Regions from separate parts of the Paraliobacillus zengyii genome, predicted to be linked through region 1. Evidence: predicted binding sites of a transcription regulator. Region 1 holds the regulator's gene; each other region holds the start of a gene.
The links. The regulator Rex, encoded in region 1, represses fermentation and respiration genes when NADH is low (regulators of the CRP and FNR family bind a similar motif). The targets are predictions, from matches to a motif close to TTGTGAAATATTTCACAA.
Positions count from the first base shown of each region.

Region 1 (4,838 bases):
ATGCGTAGTTTACGTTCTTTTAATTCTGTTTCAGTTGCTGCACCAACTTTAATTACTGCAACCCCACCAGAAAGTTTTGCTAAACGTTCTTGTAGTTTCTCTTTATCAAATTCAGAAGTAGTTTCTTCTGCTTGTGCACGAATTTGTGCAACACGTGAAGAGATTTGTTCTGGATTTCCAGAGCCTTCAACTATTGTAGTGTTTTCTTTTGTTACAACTACTTTAGTTGCGCGACCTAATTGTTCGATTGTAGTGTTCTTCAACTCAAGACCAAGGTCTTCTGTAATTACTTCTGCACCAGTTAATGCTGCAATGTCTTCAAGCATAGCTTTACGACGATCACCAAAACCAGGTGCTTTAACTGCTACGGCATTAAATGTACCACGAAGTTTGTTTACAACAAGTGTTGCAAGTGCTTCGCCTTCTACATCTTCAGCTATTAATAGAAGTGGTTTACCTTGTTGTACAACTTGTTCTAGAACAGGAAGTACTTCTTGGATATTATTGATTTTTTTATCTGTAATTAGAATGTACGGATCTTCAAGTTCTGCTTCCATTTTATCTTGGTCAGTAACCATATATGGAGAAGCATAACCACGATCAAATTGCATACCTTCTACTACTTCTAATTCTGTATTGAAACCTTTTGATTCTTCAATTGTGATAACACCGTCGTTACCAACGCGTTCCATAGCTTCTGCGATTAATTGTCCTACTTCATCGTCACCAGAGGAGATTGCTGCAACTTGTGCAATTGAATCTCTTCCTTCAATCGGTTTAGAAATACTGCGTAATTCTTCAGTTGCAACTTTCACTGCTTTTTCAATACCACGACGTACGCCTACTGGATTTGCACCAGAAGCAACGTTTTTCAAACCTTCTTGAATCATTGCTTGTGCAAGTACTGTTGCAGTTGTCGTACCATCACCAGCAACATCGTTTGTTTGAGATGCAACTTCAGCTACAAGCTGTGCACCCATATTTTCAAACGCATCTTCTAATTCAATTTCTTTAGCAATTGTTACACCATCATTAGTAATAAGCGGTGAACCATATTTTTTACCTAATACGACATTACGTCCTTTTGGTCCTAATGTTACTTTCACTGCATTTGCTAATGTATCTACACCTCGTAGCATTGCGCGACGAGCATCTTCACTAAATTTCAATTCTTTAGCCATCTTAAAAGCCCTCCTTGATTCTTAAGTATCTTTAAAATTAATTGTCTTCGCTTAGCCAATAATAGCTAGAATGTCACTTTCACGAAGAATTAAGTATTCATTACCTTCATACTTCACTTCTGTGCCTGCAAATTTAGAGAAAATAATTGTATTTCCTTCTGCGACTTCCAAAGGAAATCTTTCTCCATTATCTGCTACACGACCAGACCCGACTGCAACAACTTTTCCTTCTTGCGGCTTTTCTTGTGCAGAATCTGGTAAAACAATTCCACTTGCTGTTTTCTGTACTTCTTCTACGAGTTCAATAATGACACGGTCTCCTAATGGCTTTAACATTATAAAAACCCTCCTTCATATATTTCAAAATGGTTTTATTTATTCTTAGCACTCACCAATGAAGAGTGCTAACACAATTATTATAATAATGAATTGTTTACCATTTTGCAAGTATTGCACTTGTTTTTTTTATGTTTTTTTTAAACATAGTAAATTACATTGGATTTCATCATTCAATTAGAAAAATCGAACTAGTACAATTCTATTCTAAAGTTATGTTAAAATACGTATATTGGACAATTATATATTATTAAAGGAGACGTTTAGCTTTGACTAGAAACTACATATACATCTTAGGAACATATATATTGATGCAACTTTCTTCTTATCCACTTCTATTGGTCCTAGAAATTGCTGATGTGAACGAAGACTATTTTGGAACAATAGGTATCGCGTGGACCGTATTCAGCTTTTTGGCAGCATTACTCATTATATTACTGTTGTTAAAACCTGAGAAAAATTTGAGAAAAGACCCAGAAGCAGCCAGTAATGGTATGGTAATCATTTGGTCTCTTATAGGCTTAATCTTAGCATTCATTGGCCAAGGGGTTATCAACTATCTTCAAACAACATTTCTTGGAGTTAGTCCAGATTCAGAGAATACCCAAAATATAATCGAAATTGCAAGAGCAGCACCAATCTTTATCATTGTAGTTGCTGTAATTGGTCCAATTTTAGAAGAAATTGTTTTTCGAAAAATCATTTTCGGAAGCATATATAAAAGAACGAACTTCTTTATTGGCGCCTTAGCTTCTGGTTTAATTTTTGCAGTGGTGCATAATGATTTCCCACACATTTTAACCTATCTAACAATTGGATTTGTGTTTGCGTTTATTTATGTTCAATCAAAACGGATTATTGTACCAATCATTGCACATGCATCGATGAATACAATGGTCGTCATTGCACAATTAAGTATTTCACCAGAAGAGCTTGAGAAAATGCTCGAGCAATATGAAAAATTACAAATGATAGTGATTGGAGGCTAACATATGCGAACCTCGCCATTGGTTGCAGCAACCTTTTACATTGGTATTGGGATTGCATTCACATATATAGGGATAACATCAATCCAAGAGACCGGTTGGAGTTTATTAATTCTATTATTTGCTATATTTGCTACTTTAGATTTTGCAGTAGCAATTCGCCTAATTAGAATACACATTCATATAAAGAAAGCGAAGAATTCAAAATAATAAAGCAGTGACCTAATTAGGTCACTGCTTTATTTCTATTCCTCTACTGCATCATTTGGATAATGCTTCATGAAGTATAACAATGACTGTAACTCAACTGCTAAATCAATGTGATGGACTCGGACATCTTCTGAAACATTTATACGTGCAGGTGTAAAATTTAAAATACCTGTAATTCCGGAATCAGTTAATCGATCCGTTATTTGTTGTGCCTCTGCACCTGGTACAGTTAAAATAACCGCCTCAACGTTACCAAGTTTCTTTTCCAAATCATCTATATGATGAATCGGTACACCTCCAATTTCTTGGCCTACTTTACCATCATCTGCATCAAATGCCATTTCTATTTTTGTGTTGTTATTTTTCGTGAAATTATAATGCAAAAAGGCAGTTCCTAAATTACCTACACCAATTAATGCTACATTGCTCGTCTCATCTTGATCTAATGTTTTTCTAAAGAAGCCTAATAAATATTCGACATTATAGCCATAACCTTTTTTACCTAATGCTCCAAAATACGAGAAATCTCGTCTAATCGTTGCAGAGTCAACTTTTACTGCTTCACTCAGTTCTTTTGAAGAGACACGCGATTTTCCTTGTATATGTAAATTATTTAAAAAGCGATAATATAATGGTAATCTTTTAGCTGTTGCTTGTGGTATTTTACTTTGCATATTTCAATCCCCTTTATAACAATTTGTACAAACCCCTAATAAACCTTGACCTAAAGCCATACGTTTTTAAAATCCAACGTATTTGTCGTGAACTAATTCACTTACTTCTTCTAGTATAAAGCAATTCACCAATTAATACACGTCCATTTGCTTGCTAGTGTGATAAAAAGTGCGATACACTAGAAAAGATGAGGTGAACAAAAAGATGATTTTAATGCAAGTAAACAATTTAGTGAAGAGATATGGTGCTGAATTAATTCTATCAAATATAAAATTAGAAATACAAACCAACGATCGGATTGCTATTGTTGGTAGAAATGGGGCAGGTAAATCAACCTTACTAAAAGTAATGGCTGGTCTCCTCTCTTACGATGAAGGTGAAATCCATAAACCAAAAGATGTCTCCTTAGGTTATTTAGCACAAAACACTGGGCTAGAGACCAATGAAACCATTTGGGCTGAAATGCTTCATGTTTTCGAGGATTTAATAAAAAAGGAAACTGCACTTCGTAAAATGGAATTACAAATGGGCGATCCTGCAATTATTCAAGATGAAAAAAGATATCAACAACTACTTGCACAATATGATATACAGCAACAAGCCTTTAAAATGGAGGGCGGTTATCACTACGAAGCCGATATAAAGTCTGTATTAAATGGCTTGCATTTTCAAGACTACGACCTAGAAACGCCAATTAATACACTTAGTGGTGGTCAGAAAACACGTTTAGCGTTAGGAAAACTACTTCTATCAAAGCCCTCTATTTTAATATTAGATGAACCAACAAACCATTTAGATATTGAAACATTAACATGGCTTGAAGGTTATTTAAATAATTATGATGGTGCGGTTGTAATTGTTTCACACGATCGTTATTTCTTAGATAAGACAACGAAAACGGTATATGAGATTTCCCGTAATCAGTCGAAAAAGTATCATGGTAATTATACTAAGTATTTAGAACAAAAGGCTGTAGATTATGAGTTAGAAATGAAGCAATTCGAGAAACAGCAAACCGAGATAAAAAAACTTGAAGATTTTGTTCAAAAGAATCTTGTTCGCGCATCTACAACTAAAAGAGCACAAAGTAGACGAAAACAACTAGAAAAGATGGATAGATTAGATCAACCCAGTGGTGATGAATCTTCAGCCACCTTCTCCTTCAATATAAATCGTAGAAGTGGTAATGATGTTTTAAAAATTAATAACCTTGCTTTTCGTTATAACAAGGATGAAGAGACTATCTTTTCTGACCTTACATTCCAAACAAATAGAGGTGACCGCATCGCTTTAGTTGGACCTAATGGTGTAGGGAAGACCACTTTATTAAAAACGATTATAGATGAACTAGAGCCTTCTAGTGGGTCTATCGATATTGGCAGCAATGTACAAATCGGTTATTATGATCAGGAACAAGCAAATCTCAGTTCCATTAAATCTGTTTTAATGG
Region 1 covers NZ_CP029797.1:462,830-467,667, reverse strand. The annotation lists gene groL (chaperonin GroEL) at 1-1,181, opposite strand, end outside; gene groES (co-chaperone GroES) at 1,233-1,517, opposite strand; gene DM447_RS02505 (CPBP family intramembrane glutamic endopeptidase) at 1,787-2,506, shown strand; gene DM447_RS02500 (DUF4305 domain-containing protein) at 2,510-2,713, shown strand; gene DM447_RS02495 (redox-sensing transcriptional repressor Rex) at 2,749-3,387, opposite strand; gene DM447_RS02490 (ABC-F family ATP-binding cassette domain-containing protein) at 3,593-4,838, shown strand, end outside.

Region 2 (4,838 bases), 960 kb from region 1:
TTTAAATGTTTTTCTTTCTTTTTCGACATATAATCGACAAATAACTATTTTTATGTACTTTTATAGAAATTATGATAAACTATCCCCATCTTTTTTAAGACAAATTTAGCATACCTAAAATACAGAATAGGAAAGGAATAGATCATGACTACATTTCAGATAATTAAATCTATCAACAAACTAGATCACTTTATTAACCAAAATAACCTAGCTTTTCTCTATATTTCAAAGCAGAATTGCAGTGTTTGTCATAGTTTATTACCGCAAGTAGAAGCTATTATGAGAAGGTATCCAGAAATCGCACTTGGACATGTAGCGGTGGATCAATTGCCTGAAGTTGCTGGCAAGTTTTCTATTTTCACTGTCCCTGTTCTACTGTTATTTGTAGATGGAAAAGAATATTTACGAGAAGCAAGGATCGTCCAACTTGAATTGTTTGAAGAACGATTACAGAAAATCTATCAGGGGGTAACCGAATAGTTTTATTATATTTAGACGCAGTCATTATCCTATTTTTATATTTACTAGATATCTATCTCAATCCTTTCCTATTCTATTGCGTATAGTAAAGTATCTTCAATAGAAGGGAGGAATTAACTTGAGTACTAATCTAAATACAGAATTTGATCAATGTGTATGTGACATTGTCCAACAAATTGTCGATGCACAAGATGAAGTTGCGAATAATAATAATCATTGCGTAACGAGTTGTGAACAGTCTATACAACAATTACTTTCACCACAAACACAAACGGTAAATGGTACTAATACAACGATACCTTTCATTCTTTATTGTCAAGATTGTAAACCTTTTATTGGTAATGGTGTCTTTCAAGATGAGCTAGGAAAGTCAGGCAACACTTATTTTGGGTGTGTCGAAACACCTATCTTCCGCGCGAAGAAATTTGTCGAAGGTAGTGAATGCTGTGTCAAACTAGAACTATTACTTCCAGTTACAGCTGGTGGATCTACTCCATGTCCGGGTGGTCGTGATGTATGTGATTATTTCCCTGGTAATAGTATTAAAGATTTCCAATCTACCGGTATCTGCATAACAGTAGATTTAAATTGTTTTTGTAGTATCACTTGTCTTGATCCAATTACTCCTCTTCCTGTTTCTTCATTTACTATGCACGAAAAAGACTAAGTTTATTTTTAATAGGGCGCTCTACTTGAGCACCCTATTAAAAATAAACTATTTAAGGGATCTCAATTAAATCTTTTGATGTAATCATACCTATTAACGTTTCTTCTAGCTTACCATTTTCCGTGATCAGCAATGCGTCAAGTTGTTTTGTTTCTTTTATTTGCTCTAGGAAATAGTGCTCGGCTTGATATATACTCATTGATTTACTAATGAACTTATAATTGTGTGCTCTATCATCATCTTTTATGACCTCATATGCTGCGGTTTGAAATAAATGATCTGCATTTCCTTTTGCATGTCTCGCTAACCAATGCGTGATACCTTTATCTGTTAACAAGCCAATGAATTCCTTGTCACGATAAACAGGAAATTGGGAATAGTCTGTTTCGCGGATAACCTGTAAAACATCATTTAAAGTAGCCTCTGCTTGAATTTGACGCATTTCCTTAAAGAACCTAGGTATTACTAATTCTGGTGCAGTCAGCTTCTCTTTTATTTTTTCCATTCTTTCGACTACATCATCGTGTGGCTCCGCAATCGCATAATTGGTATCGGTTCGTTCATGAATAATAGCATTCCGTAGCTCTGCATATTCTAATAAATCGTCTTGATACCGATCTACTATCGCATTTGACCTTTTTAACAATTGAACAGATCGATAAAAAGAAAGGTGTCTTTTTTCATTAATTGCTTTATCAAAAAAAGCTTCAATTTTATTAAAAGCAATAATAAATCGTTCCGAGTTTTTCATTAACTTGTACTCCTCTCAGTAGAACTTTATTTGCTTACACTTTACACGTCAGAAACAAAGAAAACAAATACTGTGTGTAAAATCTCAGGTTGATGGTTGAACATATGTACAAATAGTTGTATGATAAAATTGTATAATACTTCACAGACTTTGGAAAAGAATAAATGACATAAAATTCTATAGGTTTTCAGGTGATAAAATGGAAATGGAAGCATTAAAACAAGTTGAAGAACTAGCATTAAAGAAGCAAAAAACGTTTCAACATAGTCGTTTGATCTATCTCATTCGGGCTGCATTGGCAAGCATGTTTATTGGTTTTGGTGTTATTGTTGCCTTTAAAACAGGAAATTATTTTTATCTTGAAGGTTCTCCTTTTGCTTATCCTTTGGCCGCTATTACATTTGGTGCTGCGATTATTTTAATTGTTTATGGCGGTGGAGATTTATTTACAGGTAATACGTTTTATTTTACGATAACAGCTTTAAACAAAAAAATGCACTGGATAACTGTCTTCCGTATGTGGGGAGCAACATATGCAGGTAATATTATTGGTGCAATTGGCTTTGCGATCTTTATTTATGCAACTGGTCTTTTTGCAGATAGCTCTGTTAATACATATTTACTGGATGCGGCAGCCAAGAAAATGCACATTCCTTTTTGGGAACTCTTTTTTCGGGGAATATTGTGTAATTGGCTTATCTGTCTCGCCTTTTTCATTCCGATGAAAATGAAAGGAGATGGCGCAAAATTATTTACAATGATGCTTTTCGTATTCGGATTTTTCATTTCTGGGTATGAACATAGTATTGCAAATATGTGTACATTTGCGATTGCATTAGTATTAGACCATCCTGATACTATTTCTATTAGTGGTGCTATTTTTAACTTAATACCTGTCACAATTGGTAACATTATTGGTGGACATTTCTTAATGGGTTGGGTATATCATTATATTAATAAGCCCTATATGGACGTGAAATAGCAGTAAAAAATCTCGTTACGTTCACTATCAAAATAGGATACAACCGACTAATAGTAAAGAGGTCACACAAATTGTGTGACCTCTTTTTTTTAGCTCTTTTCTATCATATTGCTTAGATTTAATATAACTAACTCAACTTACTCAGTTAAAAATTAAACGCTAATCGTTTGCTGTATTGTGTTTGGATTATATTTATTCTATTACGTACATTCTTTAAAAAGGTCTGATTTCTAAAAGGTTGTTGTCAATGAAAGAATTAACATAGCAATTACCTTTTACCAGAGTATATATCAACTGTGACGTAACATTTTGGTCTTACTCGCTACGCAAACAAATGCTTTCCCTTTCCACGGGCACGGCCTCAGCTAACTTAATAAAGCAAATGTTTTCGGTGGGCCGAGTAATCGCAGGTCCAAAGAACGCTTTATTAAGTGGATCTTCGGCTCGTGGGATTGCGATTACTCATCCCATCAAAAACATTCGCTGTTCCCGTAGGAGTGTCAAGCATTTGCTTCCTTCGCTAATTAGTGGAACTATTTTTAAGCGTAAGACACAGAATCAATCGAAATATTTTCAAGAGACTAATGACTAATGTGTTTATTTGTAGTTCATAAAATGTGTAAAGACAAAACTAGCGGATCAAGTGAAATTGGCGACACTCCTGCAGGAAGGAACAGCGTGAGCTGAAGATCCACTCGGAAAGCGTACTGTGCTTATCCGAGTTAGCTGAAGCCGTGCCTGCGGAAAGGGAGTCAATTTCATTTGAGGAGCGGGTAAGAACTTTATGCCTCTTACCACAGAGTTCTACTTATTCGATGTTACTTCTAAAAATAAAAAGAGCATATTCCACTACTATGCATTGCAAGTTAGCGAAAGACATGTTACGCTATTATGTATAACAAGTTACTGATAAAGGCAGATGATTTTTTTGGCAATTCGAAGTCAATTATATAAAGGAATTTTAGAAGGATGCATTTTAGCAATTATTTCGCGACAAACAGTCTACGGTTACGAATTATCGATTAAATTGGAAGAACAAGGCCTAGAAGTCAGTGAGGGATCAATTTATCCAATTTTATTACGTTTACAAAAAGAGAAATTAATTGCGGGTGAAATGCGTAAGTCAGTTAGTGGTCCTAATCGAAAATATTACACCTTAACAGAATCAGGCAATGTTGCACTTAAACTATTTAAACAGAACTGGGAGATGATTAAATCACCCGTTGATCAACTATTAAAGGAAGATGGTGAATTTTGATGCACGTAAAAGACTTAATTGAAGAAAACAATCAAAAACGCAAACAGTTAAATGATGAAAATTTATATTATTATGAAGAAATGCTTGTATATATTCGACTCTCCTATGATAAATCCGAACAAGCAACAGAGGAAATATTAACGGAGCTACTCGATCATTTACTAATAGCTCAGGATCAGGGGCGGCCAGCTGAAGATATCTTCAGTGATAATCCGAAACAATATGCATATGAGATCGTAGGCGAATTACCAAAAATGGTCACGAAAGAACGAATTACTTTTGTTAGTACTGGAATTTTGTCGTTTTTAGCTGCACTTATTTTTGCCTCTAGTATTATAAGAGTTGTGTTATTTTATATCTTTGGCATTGGTGAAGCGCTTAGAACTACCTATCTTCCATCCATTCTGATACAAGGTGTACTTTCCGTCTTGCTGGCTTTATTATTTATTTGGCTATGTGTTCAGTATCTACGTTGGAGTGCATTTAAAAAAATTCATAAGGTGAAAGAGTTTTTTATTCTCTGGCTAGTTAGTACAATTTCGATAAGTACTTTGTTTGCTGTCTTTTTTCTTATTCCTGATTTTGGTATCGCAATTAACATACCTTATTGGGTTCTTCTAATCGCAAGTCTAGGTTTATTTCTTATTAATTGGCGTTTGATAAAAAAATAAAAGTATAGATTAATGAAACGATTTACCTT
Region 2 covers NZ_CP029797.1:1,420,115-1,424,952, reverse strand. The annotation lists gene DM447_RS07260 (thioredoxin family protein) at 145-480, shown strand; gene DM447_RS07255 (CotY/CotZ family spore coat protein) at 599-1,147, shown strand; gene DM447_RS07250 (CBS domain-containing protein) at 1,200-1,898, opposite strand; gene DM447_RS07245 (formate/nitrite transporter family protein) at 2,098-2,880, shown strand; gene DM447_RS07240 (PadR family transcriptional regulator) at 3,809-4,138, shown strand; gene DM447_RS07235 (DUF1129 family protein) at 4,138-4,809, shown strand.
Region 2: DM447_RS07245 (formate/nitrite transporter family protein) is a predicted target of Rex. The motif match lies at 2,028-2,045, and genes of this name have one in related genera.

Region 3 (4,838 bases), 110 kb from region 1:
CTTAATGATGCTAAAGCGCCATTTTGATCACGACCGTGTAATGGATTTGCACCTGGCGCAAATGGTTCACCAGCTTTTCGTCCATCCGGTGTATTCCCAGTTTTCTTACCATACACAACGTTTGAAGTAATTGTTAAAATTGATTGTGTGTGCACGGAATTTCGATACGTTTGGTGTTTCTTAATTTTGTTCATAAACATTTTAACTAAATCAGCAGCAATATCATCAACACGGTCATCATTATTACCGTATTTAGGAAAATCACCTTCTGTTTCATAATCTACTACTAAACCATCTTCATCACGAATTGTTCTTACTTTTGCATATTTAATGGCACTAAGCGAGTCAGCAACAACAGATAATCCTGCAATTCCACAAGCCATTGTACGTAGTACTTCTCGATCATGTAACGCCATTTCTATTCTTTCATAGCTGTATTTATCGTGCATATAGTGAATGATATTTAATGCATTTACATACATACCAGATAACCAATCTAACATGGTATCATATTTTTTCATCACTTCATCATAATCTAAATACTCAGAAGTAATCGGTGCATAGTTAGGAGCTACTTGAATTTTAAGCTTCTCATCCATACCGCCATTAATAGAATATAGTAAAGCTTTTGCTAAGTTAGCACGTGCCCCAAAAAATTGCATTTGCTTACCAATACGCATCGCAGATACACAACAAGCAATACCATAGTCATCACCATAAATATCACGCATCAAATCATCATTTTCATATTGAATAGAACTTGATTTAATAGACATACTTGCACAATACTTTTTATAGTTTTCAGGCAATTTCACTGACCATAGTACTGTTAAGTTTGGTTCAGGGGCAGGACCTAAATTATCTAAAGTGTGCAAGAAACGATAGGAGCTCTTCGTAACCAACGGCCTTCCATCTTGTGCCATACCAGCTAGTGATTCTGTTACCCAAGTTGGATCACCACTAAATAATTCATTGTATTCAGGAGTTCTTGCAAATTTAACAAGACGCAATTTCATAACAAAGTGATCAACAAGCTCTTGAGCTTGTTCTTCCGTCAACAAACCATTTTCAATATCTCTTTCAATATAAATATCTAAGAAAGTAGATACGCGCCCTAGACTCATTGCTGCACCATTTTGCTCTTTAATCGCCGCTAAATAACCAAAGTACAACCATTGGAAAGCTTCTTGAGCAGTTTTCGCTGGTTTTGAAATATCAAAGCCATACGTAGCACCCAATTGTTTCAGTTCTTGAAGTGCACGAATCTGTTCTGTTGTCTCTTCGCGATCACGAATAATATCTTCTATCATGGTGCCGTTACCTATTAAAGCTAACTCTTTTTTCTTTTCAGCAACCAAGTGGTCTACACCATAAAGAGAAACACGTCGGTAATCACCGATTATACGACCTCGACCGTACGCATCTGGTAATCCAGTTACAATACCAGCCTTACGTGCAGTCATTATTTCTGGTGTATATGCATCAAAAACACCTTGATTGTGTGTTTTGCGATGTTCGGAAAATGTCTTCACTACTTCTTCATCAATCTTAAATCCATAAGATTCTGCTGCGGCTACCGCCATACGAATACCACCATTTGGTTGTAATGAACGTTTAAAAGGCTCATCTGTTTGCACACCAACCACTTTTTCACTATCTTTATTTAAATATCCAGGTCCATGTGATGTAATTGTAGAAACAATTTTTGTATCAAGGTCTAAAACACCACCATTTTCTCGTTCCTGTTTTGTTAAATCCATTACACGATCCCATAAAGCTTTCGTTGCTTCAGTTGCGCTTTCTAGAAATTCTTCATTTCCTTCATATAAGGTAAAGTTCTTTAAAATAAAATCACGGACGTCAATTTCTTTTTGCCATCTTCCATCATGGAAGCCATCCCAAGGGTTTCTTTGTGTAACTTCTTCTGCTATTTTCATTTCGTTACCTCCTTAATTATTATCACATAACTTTGCTCACTGATGAACAATCTATTATCTTAAATATAGTATATACTTAAACATGCTAAAAAAGAAGTGAAAAAGATCACATTTAAAAACTGTTTCAATAAAAGTTCTTAAAATGTTCAAATTTTAGTAATAAAAGGTTCTTTAAATATATTTATATAATTATATAGGCACAATCCATATAAATTAACAATTTAGCAGGTATCCAATTATTACTCACGCATAGAAAATAGTAACAAATACGACGCTGTACTATACTGTTATAGTCATTTGAGTACTCTCAATAGGTACAGAGATTAAAACTAAAAAAGCACCACAACTGTGGCGCTTCCTTTTACTACTCTATTTCATATGTTCCTCGTTGTTCAGACGGCTTTGTTCCTTTAATAAAGAATGATAAAAACAATCCTATAAGGGATAAACCTGTCGCTGCATAAAACGCTATGTTTACACCATGTATTAATGCACTAGGAGCAGCATTTGGTCCACTATCCAGTGCACTGGTTGTCATAATCGTAACCAATACCGCCGTACCAATAGATGCGGAAACTTGTCGCATCGTATTATTCATCGCTGTTCCATGTGCAATTAAACGCATCGGTAATTGATTAAGTCCAGCAGTTGTTACAGGCATCATTACCATTGACATCCCAAACATACGAATACCAAAAACAATTGTTAAGAACATCAAAGGTGTCTCTGTAGATAAATTAGTAAACAAAAAGGTTGTTACAGTCATTAACGATAAACCAACAATCGCTAAATATTTAGCACCTATTTTGTCAAAAATTTTACCGGTTATCGGTGACATCAATCCCATTAATATTGCGCCTGGCATTATCATAAGTCCTGATTCTAATGCAGTGAACCCTGCATACTGTTGCATGTAAATAGGTAAAATTGTTTCAGAACCAATTAAACCAACAAACACAATCATTCCTATTATTGTTGTTATGGTGAATGTACGAGACTTAAACACCCGAAACTCTAAAATAGGTTGTTTTAACGTAAATTGACGCCTAATAAATGTGATCAAGGAAACTATACCAACTATTAAGGAAATAATAACAACTGGATCAACCCAATTGCCGCTTCCAGCACTACTAAACCCGAATAATAATCCTCCAAATCCAAATGTTGATAATATAATAGAAAGAATGTCTATTTTAGGAAAAGTACGTTCTGTTACATTCTCCATAAAGAAGTATACAAGAATAATATCAAGTAAAATGATTGGTAAGATGATAAAAAACATCAATCTCCAAGGATGATTCTCAACAATCCAACCTGACAGTGTCGGGCCAATTGCTGGCGCAAATGATATAACTAGTCCAACCAATCCCATTGCTGAACCACGTTTTTCAATTGGGAAAATGGTTAGGAATACAGTCATCATAACTGGCATGATGATACCCGCACCACTTGCTTGTATTACCCGTCCGACTAGTAATATTGGATATGTAGGTGCAATACCACATACTAACGTACCTATAGCAAAAATGACTAATGCTGATAATACTAATCTTCTTGTAGTAAATGTTTCAATTAAAAATGCAGTAATTGGAATCATTACACCATTAACCAGCATAAAGATTGTTGTTAGCCATTGTGCAATATTTTCACTAATTTGAAAATCATTCATTACATGTGGTGTAGCTGTTGCAAATAGAGTTTGATTTAATATCGCAACAAATCCCCCGGCGAGCAATATGGAAACGATAAGTTTACGATTGATCGGAGTTGTACTTTCTGTGTGTTCTGTTGTCATGATTTCTCCACCCCTTTATATCTCTTGCTAATCTAATAAATCGATTAATGTTTTCATTGTCTTTAAATCTTCTGTTTTATTTGTTTTATTTTCTAGGTTTGCGAGTAAAGAATTTAATAAAAATATCCTAGGCGTTTTTTCCTTTAATTCTTGCTTAAAAAATGAAATCGTGTTTTCTAATTCTTTACGTATTTCTAGAGATGCCTCTTCTGTTTCTATTGTTAAACGCAAATGCGTTAGCATTTGCGAAAGTTGTTCTTCAACTGATAACCTTTTTTTATTGTTTTTTAGAATTTTATAATTAGTCATCATCTCGTCTTTTAATAATGGTTTACTATGTTTTTGATGCTGAATGATAGCATCTATACTATCAACAACATATGTAGCAATATCTGAAAGAGAAAGTTTTTGCGTATCTTGAATAACAATTGACATATATTCTTTGAAGATACCTTGTAATGTGATCACTGTATCCCATATTATAGGTTCCACGTCATCTCCATAAACCTGTAATAATACTTCTTTATGCCAATCGGTCAACTCTGCTCGAACTTGCTGCATTAAAGGACGAATTTGTTTGTTCTTTTCAAGAAGTAAAGACTTTGTTAGTAGATTATAATATTCCTTATTCTCCAGAATCCCTTCAAATTCAACAATTAACATTTTTTTGAATTTTTCTTTAGGATTTAAAGAATCATTAATATTTATATATTTAGCATTTCCCACCATGTTATCATGATTAAATTTAAAAACTTCTATTAATAGCTCTTCTTTAGATTCAAAATATTTATACAAAGAACCTTTTGACATACCTGCTTCATTAGCAATTTCCTGCATAGATGTAGATTGAAATCCCTTTTTTGAGAAGAAGCGCATTGCAGCTTGCATAATATCAATTTTTCTATCTTCCACTACATTACCCCCAATAATCGGAATCGAATGACCAACAAGTCATTTTTAAACTTGCGAGTTTTTAGAACAAAAGTTATTATAATCAATCTCATTAGAGCAGTCAACTGATTAGACTTGAATCTTTTTTATTCCCTCACATATAGATAGGAAGAAGATTAACTTTTTAAGGAGGATTTCAACATGAAAAATAGTAA
Region 3 covers NZ_CP029797.1:352,922-357,759, reverse strand. The annotation lists gene pflB (formate C-acetyltransferase) at 1-1,937, opposite strand, end outside; gene DM447_RS01840 (MDR family MFS transporter) at 2,302-3,732, opposite strand; gene DM447_RS01835 (TetR/AcrR family transcriptional regulator) at 3,760-4,644, opposite strand; gene DM447_RS01830 (SDR family oxidoreductase) at 4,825-4,838, shown strand, end outside.
Region 3: pflB (formate C-acetyltransferase) is a predicted target of Rex. The motif match lies at 2,032-2,049, and genes of this name have one in related genera.